DNA from 3 places in the Photobacterium swingsii genome. Region 1 is predicted to be linked to each of the others. Evidence: predicted binding sites of a transcription regulator. Region 1 holds the regulator's gene; each other region holds the start of a gene.
The links. Region 1 encodes PurR, which represses purine synthesis genes. Its sites were predicted from a motif close to TNANGNAAACGTTTNCNTNA; they were not measured.

Region 1 (5,584 bases):
TCCACCAAAAACCAAATAATGCCGCGCCAAGTAGCGTCATAATTGCAGCACCGGGTAAGGAGAGTGCTGTTACAACGATATAAATAGCAAAGTACACTAAACTCGCAAAGAAGGGACGTGCAGCTATCGTGTCTTGCAGCGCGACTTGTTGTGCCTTTGCTTGCTCTAAGGTGAAGTACTGACCCAAGTCGAACAGGAACCAACTTCCAATAAGCGCGGCAATGACGGTAATGAGCAGTAGTTTCTTTCTATCCATGAGATAACTCCTACGATTTACTCTGTGGTGGTTCTTGCTGCTGAGCCGATGAGGTGTCTGGTTCATCGGCAGTAGCGGTGCTTTTAAGTGCTGATGTTGTCGGCACAGAGCAAAACCCTTGTGCAGGTACATCAAGCGCGGTATTAAATTTGGCAGATAGGTTTTGGAAGGCGATCAGGGCAGTAAGTTCTACTAGGCTATCTTCGTTAAACCATTGCTGTAGATCAGATAGCATGTCTTCTGTGACTTTTTGCCCTGTAATGGTCATCGCTTCAACATAATGCAGCACTGCGATTTCTTCGTCAGTGAATAGGGCGCTGTTTTGTTGCCATTGAGAAAGGGCTTTGATCTTTTCAACAGAATCGCAACGCTCGGCTAGACGCATTCCGTTAGCATCGACGCAAAATTCACAATCGTTTAGTTGTGAAACGCGGACACAAACCAAAGATCGTGTAACCGGTGAAAGTGGTGAATGGCGGCGATCTAGGTAGCCAAAAAATCCAGCGACCAACCAAAAGAGTGGCGGGCGGCGTCCCCAAAGTAAAGACGGGTTGAGTTCTGCGCCGAAATTACGTTTTTGTAGCCAAAGTAATGGGCGGACAAAGATTGAATATTTGTTTTTTTTCGCGAGGCGCACTGCGTCGTTTCCTTATGAACACATGATATAGCACCAATGCTATACCAAGGTAATAAAGGAGACCCAACCAAGGGCGCAAATATTTCAATTAATTAGGAAAAAATTGAAAATCGTGATTAATTGCGCGTATTTTGAACGAACGGCTAATTAATGGCGACTTCAACAGCACGGCTACGTTCTTGCTGCACAACGCGGTTATCGGGGATTTCTGAAAAAGCGATATAGGCTGATGCCAGAATTGGTAGGCAAGCCAGTACCAGCGTTTTGCCGATATGGTAATTACGGTACCAATATTTACGTGCCCGGATTTTTAGTAATCCTCCCCAAATGACTAGAATGACATTAAAGCCACCGACTAGGGTAAATATGTCGATAAGCACATCAAGGGGAGCGAGTTGCTGAGAAACAAGTAGCATTACAAAGGCAGGGGGGAGTAGGCTAAGAATAACAAAGGCGCGGAGGAGTTTCGGCCATTTGCAAAATTTATCCTTAAATATGTGGTCTGCTTGCCCAGGAAAAGGCTTTGAACAGAGCATACTGGCCTCACTTTTTAGCAATCTCAAAGACCGCAAGTTAGTTATGGTCGCTATAGTGACGACATATTATTGACGTCGATTTAACTGCAACAGTTACCATAAGTAGTTGAAAACAAAAAATTGACGGTTTTCACACCGCCAGCAGCGGTTATTTTACTTATTTAGGGGGGGATTAAAAGTTAACTGATGCTTTTGTGAACAGTATTTGTGAGTAGAGTCAATCTTTGACGTAATCCTGACATTGGGTGGGCTAAAGCAACAAAAAACGAGGCATCAGCCTCGTTCTTATTGTAGCAAAAGTGTCGTTGTTCACCCGACTCCCTAGGGTAACAAACCTAACAATTCACCACGTCTGGTTTCACTGATTACAGACCAGTGTCTGCCGCTGATCGCGCCTTCTAAAGCCCAAAGCAACTCAATGTTGAGATTATTATCATGCGTATCGAGTAATGCTTTGTATGCGTCGATAGCGCCGACCTCAACAAGCTTCTCGACAGTATCAATACCCACTTTTTTTAGCATGCGCTCATTGGCTAATCGTAAATTTGGCAAATCTTTAATGCGAGATGGGCCAATTTTGCTTTTTGTTTCTTTGTCGTTCTTCGCACCTTCTAGTGAGCCTTGTGCGTATTCAATAATCATTTCTGGTGTATTCCACCAGATATCAGGAATAGCAAAATGTTTAGTTACTACGGGAAAACCGCGTTTCTCGTAAACATAAGGTGATAGATTGGCTTCTTTAAATACTTCAATGTTTTTTGCATTAGCGCGGAGGTGTAATTTGTTTTTTACCACCAGAGCAAACATTGTTTCGCCTGCAAAAATGCCAAAACCGCCAAACATTGATCGTGATTTAACACTGCCAAAACAATCGAATAATTTTAGGGTGTCTTTAAGTATTGGTTTATCCATGCGACTTCTCGGTGAAATAAATCTTGGGAGTCACCTAACATATAAGCGAGGAGTTTAGGTTAGCAAAGCACACTTAATGTATGTCAAAAGCATGTCAAACCCAAAAGCAGGTTTTGCGTTAAATCCATCGGTAACCCCGCTACCTTGAAAGTGTTAATGTTTATCGAATAACACTCTGTTAGGCCGGAAGCTTTGCGTCCCACTTTTTCAAATGGTTTGCCCTGTTCGTGACGTAATAAGCATATCGTAAATAGCAGAAAAGCGTTTACCCTGGGCTGGGTGAAATGTGATATTGCTTCAATTATTACTGTTCTGTGGAGAGAGAATATTCAGGAATGAAATGAATATCTTAGCAAATGAAAGATATTTATTTGAAATTCAAAAGTAATATTATTGTTACATATTAAATATTTATGTAAAAAAGGAAGATTTAACCGCATGTTAACGCAAAAAAAAGCCGACGGTTAGATACCGTCGGCTATTCAATTTTTATGCGTAAAGCGAATAATTAATTCAGTTTATGAACGGATTTACGCACTACTAATTCAGGCGACATTTCGAAAATGCGGTTTTCGTGTTTTTTGTCTTTCACACGCTCCATTAAGATTTCAATCGCAGTTTTGCCTAAACGGCGTTTAGGCTGGTGGATTGTTGTTAATGGAGGCGAGAAGAAAGGCGCGAGTTCGATATTATCGTAACCAATAATCGAGATATCTTCAGGAACACGAATTCCATGTTGAACAAAAGTACTGATCATCGCCATTGCCATAATGTCATTAAAACAGAATATAGCAGTCGGACGTTCTTTCATTGCGATGAACTGTTCTGCGGCTTTAACGGCCGTTTCACATTCGAAGTCACCTTCGATGACCCAATCTTCATTCACTGATAGATTTGCTTCGTCCATGGCCTTTTGGAAGCCTTTTAGACGCTCACGACAGGTTGACTTCTCATTGTGTCCAGATAGGCAACCGATTTTGGTATGGCCATTCTCAATAAAGTGTTTGATAGCAACATAGCCACCAATTGCTGCGTTATCTTGGATTTTATCCGTGTGTGGGCTTTCTGGACCCCAGTCCATCACTACCATAGGTAGATCGTTTTGACGCTCTAGCAAATCTAACAGACGTTGATCGAGGTCTGAACACATCACCATTAAGCCATCAACGCGCTTTTCTGCTAGCATGCGTAGGTAATCGCGCTGCTTAGAAAGGTTACCTTCTGTGTTACACAGAATGAGGGTATAGCCTTCTTTGTAGCAGTATTCTTCAACACCATGTACAACTTCGGCGAAGAAGGGGTTGGTTGATTTAGTCACCAACATACCAATAGTGCGCGTAGTGTTACATTTCAGGCTGCGAGCAACAGCACTTGGGGCGTAGTTAAGTTCATCAACAGCCGTTAACACTTTCTTTTGCGTTGCTTCTGCGACGAAGCGTGTTTTATTTATCACGTGAGAGACTGTTGTTGTTGAAACACCAGCCATACGTGCAACATCTTTAATCGTTGCCATATTTATTCTTCTAATAATTGGAATAAAGAGGATCTTTCTAAGCCAAGCACTGTGCTTACTCTTGCATATTGAGTGCTACGTGCTGCTTGAGACCTTGTATAAACGTTAAAAGCCGCTTCTCAGATGAGCGGCTTTTATGGATTCGGTAGCGTTACATTGTTAATCGCTTGCGTTCACATTTTACTGAGTGTAGCGCACAGTGCAACGTTTCTGTCTCTCAAGATGGCAATACTTGATAAACATCAACATAAACAATGTAAACTGAGTAAAATTTGATGCATCAGTATGCATTTATGTGTGCATTATAGAGATTACATAACCAGACGCTATAGAATTATCGGGTGTTGTAAGCTTGGATGCTCAGTGATGGTTACTGGCCAACCGTAAACACGTTCAATATTTTTAGGCTCAAGTGCCTGCCAAGCATCACCATCAGCTTGTATTTTTCCCTCGTTCACTATCACCAAACGGTCGGCATATTGTGCCGCAAGATTAAGATCATGCAAAACAATGATAACGGCAGCCCCTTCTTTTGCCATGCTTTGCGCAAGCTGCAATGTTTTATGTTGATGCGCTAAATCGAGTGCTGACGTTGGTTCATCGAGCATCAAAATTGCATTTTCCTTGGCTTCGCTAAGCTGGGTAAGTACGCGAGCAAAATGGACCCGTTGCTTCTCGCCACCAGATAGCGAGGGATATAGACGGTTTGATAGGGCCGTCACCTCTGTCTTTTCCATCATACTGGCCGCTGTTTTGCTGGCCTGTGCGCGAGTGAGATCCAGCGGTAAAGCGCCTAATTCAGCCACTTCTTGGGCAGTAAAAGCAAAACTTAAACTACTGTGCTGTGGTAAAACAGCTAAATACTTCGCCAATTCTTTCGCTGACCACTGAGCATGGGTTTTCCCCTGAATGCTAATGTCACCACCTGCATCTAATTCACCACAAAGCACTTTTAGTAACGTACTCTTCCCAGCGCCATTTGGACCAAGTAACGCCGTGACTTCACCATGTTTGATTTCTATATCAAAGTTATCAAGTAAGGTCTTGCCGCCTAGGCCTAAATGCAATCCTTTTGCTGCAATTGCGATCTTATCCTGGGATTGAAATCGAGAAGATGAAAAACCAGCCATCATGACAGGCGTCCTTTTTGTTTAACCAATAACATAATGAAGAATGGCGCACCTAAAATAGCGGTAATGATGCCGACAGGCAGTTCGGCAGGGGCGGCTATAACGCGGGCAATCATATCTGCAACTAATAAAATCAAAGCACCCAATAACGCCGATAGAGGTAGCAATGTTTTATGGTTAGGGCCTGAAAGCATGCGGCCTAAGTGTGGAATGATTAGGCCGACAAATCCAATAACACCAGTGAGGGATACGCAGACACCAACACCTGCAGCACAGAGCAAAATTAAGCTACGCTTGAGCGCCTGCACATTAACACCCATGTGTTTGGCCTCTGCTTCACCAAGTAAAAAGGCATTTAAGGCATTTGCTTGACGATCGAAGACCCACATTAGAATGCCTAAGGTTGTAAAGGCTAAGGCAATGCCTGGCCATGTTGCACCAGCTAATGAGCCCATGGTCCATAACGATAGGTCGCGTAATGCTTGATCATCTGCAAAGTAATTCATTAGGCCTAAAGCGGCGCCTGATAAGGCTCCGATAGCTACACCGGCTAGCAGCATGATGGTCACGGATGTGCCATTTTTGTCTGTGCCAAGTGTA
Region 2 (5,584 bases), 1.7 Mb from region 1:
TTTAATTAGGTGCTGATTACTGACTCGGGTTTGTGTTCCGTCGACTATCGCGCTATGAGGATCGTGATTAAAGTCGATCGAGACCAGTGGTGCTTCGGTGTAATCTACAATATTTGCTAATGTACAACGAGTCGCGTCCAACAGTGATTGATTTACGTCATTAACTTTCACATTTGTTTTAACTGTGACGCTTAAATCCATCGCGGTCACATTTATTGTCGGTACTCGGACCGAAATAGCTTCAAATTTGTCAGAAAGTTTCGGAAATATGCGACCAATACCCAAGTGCAGTTTAGTATCAACCGGAATAATTGACTGGCTAGCTGCGCGAGTACGGCGTAAATCTGTGTGGTATGCATCAATGACCTGTTGGTCATTCATGGAGGAGTGAATCGTTGTGATCGTGCCCGACTCGATCCCGAAGGCTTCGTCCAGCACTTTAATAACAGGGACAATACAGTTAGTGGTACACGAACCATTTGACACAATACGGTCATCTGGCTTCAGCGTTTCATGGTTCACACCATAAATAATGGTATTGTCGATATCAGTTGCAGCAGGGTGTGAGAATAACACTTTCTTCGCGCCAGCTTGAAGGTGGGCTAGCCCATCTTCACGAGAGCCAAAAATCCCCGTACAGTCGAGCACAATGTCAACATCGAGGTCACGCCAAGGCAGTAAGTTAATATCACTTTGATGAAGGATACGGATAGAGTCTTGTTCGCCATTTTGATGGGCAATAAACAAGTGCTCCTGATCATGAGAGACAGGCTTAAAGAAACGACCATGGCTAGTATCATATTGTAACAAGTGGGCCATAGCTTCAGGCTCAGCCAACTCGTTAACTGCCACGATGTCTATTTGCTGGTGTTTACCGCTCTCGTACAAGGCGCGTAACACACTGCGGCCAATTCGGCCAAATCCGTTAATTGCGACTTTTAGTGTCATATCCGTGCTACATAAGAATTAAGCCGCGTAAGTGTATAACAAGCTCTGCCCAGAATCATCATAAATGTGACTCTTCTCACCATTTAGCTTTTATATGCTTAGCTCACATAAATACTGTTCGAATTGCACTCGACTTCATAACCATCAATAAAAAAGGCTTCCCGAAGGAAGCCTTTCATTAGCATAAGAGCCCTGCAATTATGCAAGTAATTCTTTCGCTGTGTTCACAACGTTTTCAGTCGTGAAACCGAACATTTTGAATAGCTCGCCTGCTGGTGCAGACTCACCAAATGTTGTCATACCGATGATCTTGCCACCGAAACCAACGTACTTGTACCAGAAGTCAGCAATACCTGCTTCTACAGCAATACGTGCAGTTACATCAGATGGCAGTACAGACTCACGGTATTCTGCATCTTGCTTGTCAAACGCGTCCGTTGCAGGCATAGATACTACGCGTACCTTCTTGCCTTCAGCGGTTAGTTCAGCCGCAGCGTTAACCGCTAGCTCAACTTCAGAACCTGTCGCAATAAGAATTAGCTCAGGCTTGCCTTCACAATCTTTCAGGATGTAGCCACCCTTCGCGATGTTCGCTACTTGCTCAGCGTCACGCTCTTGCTGTGCAAGGTTTTGACGCGAGAAGATTAGCGAAGTCGGGCCATCTTTACGCTCGATGGCTAGTTTCCAAGCCACGGCTGATTCAACTTGGTCACATGGACGCCATGTGCTCATATTTGGCGTTAGACGTAAAGAAGCGATCTGCTCAACCGGTTGGTGAGTAGGACCATCTTCGCCTAGGCCAATTGAATCATGAGTGTAAACTTGGATGTTTTGCACTTTCATTAGTGCAGCCATACGCATTGCGTTACGCGCGTATTCCATGAACATTAGGAAAGTTGCACCGTATGGTACAAAGCCACCGTGTAGCGCAATACCGTTCATGATCGCTGTCATACCGAATTCACGTACACCGTAGTGGATGTAGTTACCCGCGAAATCGTCAGCCGTTAGCGACTTAGAGCCCGACCACATAGTCAGGTTAGAAGGCGCAAGGTCAGCCGAGCCGCCCATGAATTCTGGTAGCATCGCACCAAACGCTTCTAGTGCGTTTTGTGAGGCTTTACGTGAAGCGATGTTCGCTGGGTTCGCTTGAAGATCGGCAATGATTGCTGATGCTTTTTCTTCCCACTGTGCAGGTAGCTCACCGTTTACACGACGTTTGTATTCTGCTGCTAGCTCAGGGTAAGCCGCTTCGTACGCTGCGAACTTCTCGTTCCAGCTTGCTTCTTTTGCTGCGCCTGCTTCTTTCGCATCCCACTCAGCTGCAATGTCAGCTGGGATTTCGAAAGGACCGTGGTTCCAACCAAGGAATTCACGTGCTGCTGCGATTTCTTCAGCGCCTAGTGGTGCACCGTGACAATCGTGTGAACCCGCTTTGTTTGGCGAACCAAAACCGATGATGGTTTTAGTACAGATAAGCGTTGGACGACCTGTTTCTGCTTTAGCCGCTTCAATCGCAGCGTTGATTGCGTCAGCATCGTGACCATCAACCGCAGGAATAACATGCCAGCCGTACGCTTCGAAACGCTTAGGCGTATCGTCAGAGAACCAACCTTCCACTTCACCGTCGATAGAGATGCCGTTGTCATCCCAGAACGCAATCAGCTTGCCCAGACCTAGCGTACCCGCCAGTGAACATGCTTCGTGAGAGATACCTTCCATTAGACAGCCATCGCCCATGAACACGTACGTGTTGTGGTCAACGATGTCGTGGCCTTCACGGTTGAATTGTGCAGCTAGGGCTTTCTCAGCCATTGCCATACCAACACCGTTTGTAATGCCTTGGCCTAGAGGACCAGTCGTTGTTTCAACACCCGGTGCATAACCGTATTCAGGGTGACCCGGTGTTTTAGAATGCAGTTGACGGAAGTTCTTCAGATCATCAATTGATAGATCGTAACCCGTCAGGTGAAGCAGAGAGTAAATTAGCATTGAACCGTGGCCGTTCGACAAAATGAAACGGTCGCGATCAGCCCACTCAGGGTTTTGTGGGTTGTGGTTCATGTGGCCACGCCACAGTACTTCAGCGATATCAGCCATACCCATAGGTGCGCCTGGGTGGCCTGAGTTAGCTTGTTGAACACCATCCATGCTTAGGGCACGAATTGCATTAGCTAGATCTTTACGAGAAGACATGTCTGCTCCAGAGGTTCGTAGACTGTTGTATTATGGTTATTTACCTTTCTAAGTGCCCTTTCACAGGCGCGGTAAATTAACCAGGAATCGGCGGGCGGGTATTGTCGCAAAGTATTTGCCCTCACTGCAAACGATTTCCTGAACAAAATAAGTCTGTTTTCAATAAGCTGCTACCTTGATGTCACAAAAACGCAGAGATTTCGCACAGTTAAAGTAATCGTTTGCGTCAGCAATATAAAAAAACCACAAAATAAGTATTGTTGATTTTCACTCTCGTTTGAGTATTATAGACGTCTAGACGGAAGTAGCTCTATACATACGAACGTGTATACGTATGAATAGAACGGCACCTAGCCCGCATAAAAGTGCTACTTATATTACAACTACGAATACCTACAAGTGAGAATTCTCATGGCAAAACACCTGTTTACTTCTGAGTCAGTATCTGAAGGTCATCCAGATAAAATTGCAGACCAAATTTCTGATGCAGTATTGGATGCAATTCTAGAGCAAGACCCAAAAGCACGTGTTGCTTGTGAGACTTACGTAAAAACCGGCATGGTAATGGTTGGCGGTGAAATCACGACATCAGCTTGGGTTGATATCGAAGAGATCACTCGTGAAACGGTACGTGAAATTGGCTACGTTCACTCAGACATGGGCTTTGATGCCAATTCTTGTGCTGTTCTAAACACCATCGGTAAGCAATCACCAGATATCAACCAAGGTGTTGATAAAGCAGACCCTAAAGAACAGGGCGCAGGTGACCAAGGTATTATGTTCGGTTACGCAACCAACGAAACTGACATTCTAATGCCAGCGCCAATTACTTACTCTCACCTTCTGGTTAAGAAGCAAGCTGAAGTACGTAAGAGCGGTAAACTAGACTTCCTTCGCCCAGATGCGAAATCTCAAGTTACTTTCCAATACGACCAAGGCAAAATTGTTGGTATTGATGCCGTTGTTCTTTCTACGCAGCACTGTGATTCAGTAACAACGCCAGATCTACGTGAAGCAGTAATGGAAGAAATCATCAAGCCAGTACTGCCACAAGAGTGGATCACCAAAGACACTAACTTCTTCATCAACCCAACCGGCCGCTTTGTTATCGGTGGTCCTATGGGTGACTGTGGTCTAACGGGCCGTAAAATCATCGTTGATACCTACGGCGGCGCAGCTCGTCACGGCGGTGGTGCATTCTCTGGTAAAGATCCATCAAAAGTCGACCGTAGTGCAGCATACGCAGCACGTTACGTAGCGAAAAACATCGTTGCAGCAGGCCTAGCCGATCGTTGTGAAATCCAACTTTCTTACGCTATCGGTGTTGCAGATCCAACGTCTATCATGGTTGAAACCTTCGGTACTGAAAAAGTGTCTCACGACATCATCATCGAAGCAGTTCGTCAGAACTTCGACCTACGCCCTTACGGTCTACAAGAAATGCTGAACCTACTTCAGCCTATCTACCAAAAGACAGCGGCATACGGCCACTTTGGTCGTGACGAATTCCCTTGGGAAGCAACAGATAAAGCCGCAATCCTTCGCGATTTCGCTAACATCAAATAAGTTTGCCTTGGCATTAAGCCAACCAAATCTTGATAGAAAAAAGGAAGCCTCGGCTTCCTTTTTTATTACCAACTCGAAGCAACTTTCTCCACACTCGCTCGCAGCCAACAAGAAAATACCCAGAGGTCGCCGTTATTGTCGCGTTTCCCAAAACTATTTATACTGCCCACTCCCCCAGCAATTTTAAGCACGCATGTCCTCACTTCAATCTCAAGTCATTGCTAAAGTCGAATCCTGTATTTCGCATGCTAATCAACGTTTGCAAAAGCGATTTGCAATGCCAACCGTTAGCTTTCGTCAAGGGGGAAAGATAGCAGGTAGTGCACGGTTACAGGGATGGGAAGTACGCTTTAATCCCGTATTGCTAAAAGAAAACCCGCAAGCTTTTCTCGATGAAGTGGTACCACACGAAGTCGCGCATTTGATCACCTTTAAGCTTTTTGGCCGTGTTCGGCCACATGGTAAAGAGTGGCAAACTATCATGACTCAAGTCTTCGGTATCCCAGCACGTACTACCCACAGTTTTGATGTTAGCTCGGTACAAGGAAAAACCTTTTCTTATCAGTGCCAATGTAGCCAACATCAGCTCACCGTTCGTCGCCATAATAAGGTTGCACGTGGCCAAGTCAGCTACCATTGCCGCCAGTGCCGCCAGCCTCTTACACTGTGTGCTTAAACACATCCTTCTCTAGCCTTCTCCTTCATCACACTTAGCCTGCACGCTGACTCTACCAATATTGGCTTTTCATCGTTCCTTTTGTGTAACTGGGTAAGTTATAGGTACAGCTTACTGTGATATGGTTCTAAAATAGTAAGATATTGATAAGCCTATCAAACCTATTGTGAGCCAAAACGACCCATGAAACGCGCATAC
Region 3 (5,584 bases), 300 kb from region 1:
TGTGGGTGACCGTGCTAATGATGCACTTCGTATCAATGGTAACGAACTGCGTGCCAAAGTTGTTGGTGAGGGCGGTAACTTAGGTATGACCCAATTGGGCCGTGTTGAGTTTGCTAAACGTGGTGGTTTGGTTAATACCGACTTTATCGATAACGTTGGCGGTGTTGACTGTTCAGATAACGAAGTAAACATTAAGATCCTGCTTAATAGCCTTGTCGCTGGTGGCGATCTTACTTATAAGCAACGTAACCAACTGCTTGAAAGCATGGAAGATGAAGTAGGAGAAATCGTTCTTGATGATGCTTACTGCCAAAGTGAGTCTATTTCAGTGACTCAACAGCAGCAAGTACAGCTTCTGAAAGAGCAAATCCGCTTTATTCACCACCTAGAGCGTGAAGGTAAACTGGATCGCGCCCTAGAAAATCTGCCAGACGATGAAACACTGGCAGAGCGTGAAAAATCAGGTATGGGACTAACGCGCCCTGAACTAGCTGTATTGGTTGCTTACGGTAAAATGGTGCTAAAAGAGCAGCTTGTAACAGATGAGATTTCGAATGATCCGTATCATGCTCGCTTGCTACCTGCGTATTTCCCTGCACAGCTAAAAGAGAAATACCGTGCGCAAATGGATAACCATCCACTGCGTAAAGAGCTGATTGCCACCTCGCTGGCAAATCAAATGTCGAATGAGATGGGTTGTAACTTCGTGACTCGCTTACAAGAAGAAACAGGGGCAACTGTTGCCGAAGTCTCTTCTGCGTATGCAGTAGGGCGTAGTGTGTTCAACTTTGATAAGTTCTTCGATCAAATTCGCGAGCTCGACAACGTCGTATCAGCAGAAACACAATACGACATGCTTTACCGCTGTCGTCGCATGTTACGCCGCGCGACTCGTTGGATCTTACGTAATCGTGACCGCAAACTGGGTATCGAACAGCAAATTAGCTTCTACCAGCCAGTCGTGAATACCTTGAACGAAAACTTAGAAAGTTACCTTGTAACTGAAGAGGTTCAAGAACACAAAGATCAAGCTGCTGTTATGGTGGCACAGGGGGTTCCACAAGCACTGGCCGAGAATATCGCTCGTTTAAGTAGCTTGTATTCAGCAATGGATATCGCGCAGATTGCGAAAGAACTGAAACAAGAAATTGACCAGATTTCTCGTGTGTACTTTGTGGTTGGGGCAGAGTTGTCATTGCATTGGTTCTTGCAACAGGTTAACAACCAGTCTGTTGATAACCATTGGCAAGCACTGGCAAGAGCATCATTCCGCGAAGACCTTGATTGGCAGCAGCGTCAATTAACATCCGCGGTTATTACAACCATGGCAGATGATGCGACGGCAGAGCAGGGAATCGAAGCTTGGATGCAAGAACACGATAAAGCAATCTTGCGTTGGGAAAGTGTATTGGCTGAATTTAAAGTCGGTAATGTTCATGAGTTTGCGAAGTTCTCTGTCGCATTACGAGAGTTGATGTTACTTAATTTAAATTGCCGTTCTAGTATCTAACGAGCACAATAAGCAAACTTAAGAAAAAGCCAACCGAGAAGGTTGGCTTTTTTATTGACTCAACGAAATGAGGATCTTGCTGTTTCTCGTGATTTAACACGAGCATTTTAAAGATCGTTTTATTGGATTTTACTACATAACTCTCTGATTTAAATTCATATTAATATTGGTCACAGTGTCACTTTTTGCATTGATTGTTATCTGGTCACGGCCATTTTCTTTTGATTGGTATAAAGCAATATCAGCTCGTTTAATCCAGCGAACCGCATCATCCTCAGCAAAAGCAGGGCTAAGCCCAACACTGATAGTTACTTTTGCGTGGTAAGGGTAATGCTGTTCACGTATGTGTTGACTAAGTGTGTCCATGACCTTAAAGGCTTCATTCATGTTGGTATTATCAAATAGAATCAAAAATTCATCGCCACCTAGTCGAAATAAAATATCTAAATCACGGGTATGTTGATTAAGGGTTTCGACTACATTTTTAATGACAGTATCACCGACATCATGGCCATACAGATCATTCACTTGCTTAAAGTGATCTATGTCTATTAAGGCAACACATGCTGAAAATCCACGATTTTTCTGAGCTATCGAACGGTTCATAAAAGCATCAAGCTGGTGGCGATTCAATGCACCTGTTAATGCATCGCGGGTTGATAAATAACGCAACTCCACTTGAAGATGGTGAATGGCTTCAACTGCAACGTGGGCTATGCCGGCGCAAGCGATGAGTGAAGATATAAACCGCATTGCGTACTGCCAATCAACATGGTAAAAAGATGCAATTCCGCAGCCTACGACTAAACATGTATTCGTAATAAGCGCCTGACGCCGAGGAATGATAAAAACCAACGTTACAGCAATAGGGTACACCCAATAACTGACGAACATACCAAGTTCATAAATGCTTAAGGTAATAGAAATAACGAGTAGTGAAAGGGGGATACCATTGCCAATAATTTTTCGTTCAACATAAAGTAATCCAATCATTTCGATGATAAAGCTGAGCTCAAAAGCAAGAAGAGAAAGACCGAGTAAAGTCTCACCTATCAGTAAATTTTTAATACCGAGTGGTATAAAAGTGAAGATGGTTACTGCTGTGATAAATTTGAGTATGTGTTGACGACGATAAAAGTCCAGAAGTTCATCATCGCCATGTTCAAAACGGAGTTTGTTTAATGTCATAAGCGGCCTTATTGAAATGATTTATTGGCCAAACCTGGTTCAAAAGAAGCAAGGTTTTACTTTGTAATGACTCTAACTTACCTTTTAAACGTATGTTTTAAAAGTGCCACTCATCCATATATTCGTTATTTGGATGATTTGAGTAACAAATATGATTAATTGTTTAAGAAAGAAGAGGAGTAGCATACCGTTATTATTAGCATTTCCCTTCCTTAGCATGTACAAAAATGGCCTTGCCGCGTAAACGATTGCCTATAAAGCCCAATCTAACCCACGATTAATTTTTACTAACTCATTGTAAATAATGGTATTAATTATAACTAACTGTTTTAGGTATGATTTTCTTAAAATTCTGATTGATGTTAACCACGAATGTGTGAATAATGTCATCCCGTTTATACGGGGCTTTTATTAGGAGGTACAATGTTATACCGCCTCGCACGATCTGCTATTTTCAAGCTTGACGCTGAGAAAGCACACGATCTTGCTATTCAGAACTTCTCTCGCTTCACCGGCACTCCTCTAGATTTATTCTATCGTCAACATGTTCCTGATCGTCCTGTGGAAGTCATGGGAATTACCTTTAAAAACCCTGTAGGCCTCGCAGCTGGCTTAGATAAAAACGGCGAATGTATTGATGCATTTGGCGCAATGGGTTTTGGCTTTGTTGAAGTCGGTACTGTGACACCACGACCACAGTCAGGTAATGATAAGCCTCGTTTGTTCCGCGTTATCCCTGCAGAAGGTATTATTAACCGTTTTGGTTTTAATAACTTGGGTGTTGATAACCTGGTTGAGAATGTAAAAAAATCAACTTACGACGGCGTTATTGGTATCAACATTGGTAAAAATAAAGATACGCCAGTAGAAAAGGGCGCTGAAGATTACCTTATCTGTATGGAAAAGGTATACCAGTACGCGGGATACATTGCTGTTAATATTTCTTCACCGAATACACCAGGACTTCGTAGCCTACAGTACGGTGAAGCGCTGGATGATCTACTTTCTCAATTAAAAGAGAAGCAGAAAGAATTAGCAGAGAAACACGGTAAGTATGTACCGCTTGCGTTAAAGATCGCACCTGATCTTGAAGATCACGAAATTGTTCAAATTGCAGCATCGTTGATCAAAAATGAAATCGATGGTGTTATCGGTACCAACACCACACTTGATCGTACTTTAGTTAAAGACTTACCACATTGCGATGAAATGGGGGGCTTAAGTGGCCGTCCATTACAAAACAAGAGTACTGAAGTGATTCGTCGTTTAGCTGAAGAACTCGATGGCAAATTACCGATTATTGGTGTGGGTGGTATTGATTCAGCAATCTCAGCACGCGAGAAGATGGAAGCAGGCGCTCAGCTTGTTCAAATCTATTCTGGTTTCATTTATCACGGTCCAAAACTGGTAAAAGACATAGCGACTAATATTTAGTCTGCAGGTAGCAAACTCACTTAACAAAAGTGAATTTAGCAACGCGATTGTCAAAATTACATAGTAATGAACAACGAAAAGGGGATTTATTTCCCCTTTTTTTTTGTCTATGCAAAAGTAAAATTGTTCTAAAGTTTTCTGTAAGTCGTTGGATAAACAGTATAAAGAACTAAAACTGGAGCGTTCGCGTGCTAAAGCCAAATAACTCATGGAAGTGGTATTTTGACCAACAACATAATTCCCTAATGCTGCATTTGGGAAATGATATGGTTTTTCGTACAGCGATCCCTGCAAAATTTTTGATCACTTGCGCGATGCAAGAAAACACCTTCACCGTAGAGGATGCTACCGCTTTTGAGACTTTCAAAAGTAGTATCGAACATCTAGACCTTCCAAAACCCCGTAAAGCCGAATTAGCGCTTAACGCCGTGGCTGCTGGCCGTTTCCACAAACCTATGATGCCTAAAAGCTGGTTTTTTCAAACCCAATCCCATGGTTATGAACCAGAGCTTGGTGAAATTGTTACTTTAGCGACAGAGACAGGGCAGAGTAGGTTCATTGTGATAGAAAACAGTGGTAGTGCCAGCCTGTGTATGATGGCAGAGCAAGAGCCATTGTCACTGAGTAGCACAAAAGAGATGAATTACTGCGATACCATCAAAGTAATGAACGATCGCATTCCTCCGTTTGTAGAAGAACTGCATCAAGGCCTTGCGCTGGTAGGGTAACACTCAGCGCAAACCACGCCGCGTAAACCAGGACACTACACTAATAATAATTTATTGAATAACAAAGAGTTAGTGCTTTGCACCAATACGGCGGAAAGTGTTACTCAACAAAGTGTTTCTGCAAGCTGGTCGACTCTTGTGTATTTTTGAACTCTTGTGCCAAATAGAATAGGGTTGCAGCCTTAATCTATCCCTTCTCATACCAACCACAAGCTTATAAGTATAAAAGTAAATTGCTTCTGAACGAGCGGCTTACTAGCGCCTATAGGGCTGCTTCTTTGTTACATCACATATAAACACTGTATTTTATTCTCTTTATTCATACCTCCTCTGATACCTACCTATGTTCAAGTTCTTTAAGAGCTTGGCTTCACTTTTGGTAAAGACTAGCTACTAAAGGCTAGGCCTGCTCAATGTTAGCTTACCCCATACATCTACCTAGTTACCCACTTCAGAACTGACTGTCTTTCTATCGGTTTGCATCGAAAAATGGCAATTCATCTAACTTAAATCATAAAAGATTAGCCCGAAAAGGTTGTTTTATAAGCAGTAGTTTGTGCAATAAATGCGCAATATGAGTGATGTAACGCAGAAAAATGACGATAAATAATAATTTTTTTGTGCCTCTTTTTGCGATTAAAACACAAAAAAATACCATTCATAATCCTGTGATGAGAGTAAATATAATGGGCAATTTCCCCGTTTTCCTTCTTTGTGAAAGTGA

Region 2: the regulator PurR is predicted to act here: its motif matches at 3,354-3,373, upstream of metK (methionine adenosyltransferase).
Region 3: the regulator PurR is predicted to act here: its motif matches at 2,935-2,954, upstream of pyrD (quinone-dependent dihydroorotate dehydrogenase).

Annotation. Positions count from the first base shown of each region.
Region 1 covers NZ_AP024852.1:2,180,027-2,185,610, reverse strand. The annotation lists gene lpdA (dihydrolipoyl dehydrogenase) at 1-256, opposite strand, end outside; gene OCU77_RS10155 (carboxymuconolactone decarboxylase family protein) at 267-893, opposite strand; gene OCU77_RS10150 (hypothetical protein) at 1,037-1,429, opposite strand; gene OCU77_RS10145 (TfoX/Sxy family DNA transformation protein) at 1,751-2,341, opposite strand; cyclic di-GMP riboswitch class I at 2,468-2,572, opposite strand; gene purR (HTH-type transcriptional repressor PurR) at 2,850-3,854, opposite strand; gene OCU77_RS10135 (heme ABC transporter ATP-binding protein) at 4,181-4,984, opposite strand; gene OCU77_RS10130 (FecCD family ABC transporter permease) at 4,984-5,584, opposite strand, start outside.
Region 2 covers NZ_AP024852.1:506,715-512,298, reverse strand. The annotation lists gene epd (erythrose-4-phosphate dehydrogenase) at 1-948, opposite strand, end outside; gene tkt (transketolase) at 1,147-3,144, opposite strand; gene metK (methionine adenosyltransferase) at 3,556-4,710, shown strand; gene OCU77_RS02500 (SprT family zinc-dependent metalloprotease) at 4,904-5,386, shown strand; gene OCU77_RS02495 (endonuclease) at 5,570-5,584, shown strand, end outside.
Region 3 covers NZ_AP024852.1:1,878,687-1,884,270, forward strand. The annotation lists gene OCU77_RS08900 (NAD-glutamate dehydrogenase) at 1-1,510, shown strand, start outside; gene OCU77_RS08905 (GGDEF domain-containing protein) at 1,643-2,698, opposite strand; gene pyrD (quinone-dependent dihydroorotate dehydrogenase) at 3,122-4,132, shown strand; gene OCU77_RS08915 (cell division protein ZapC) at 4,321-4,860, shown strand.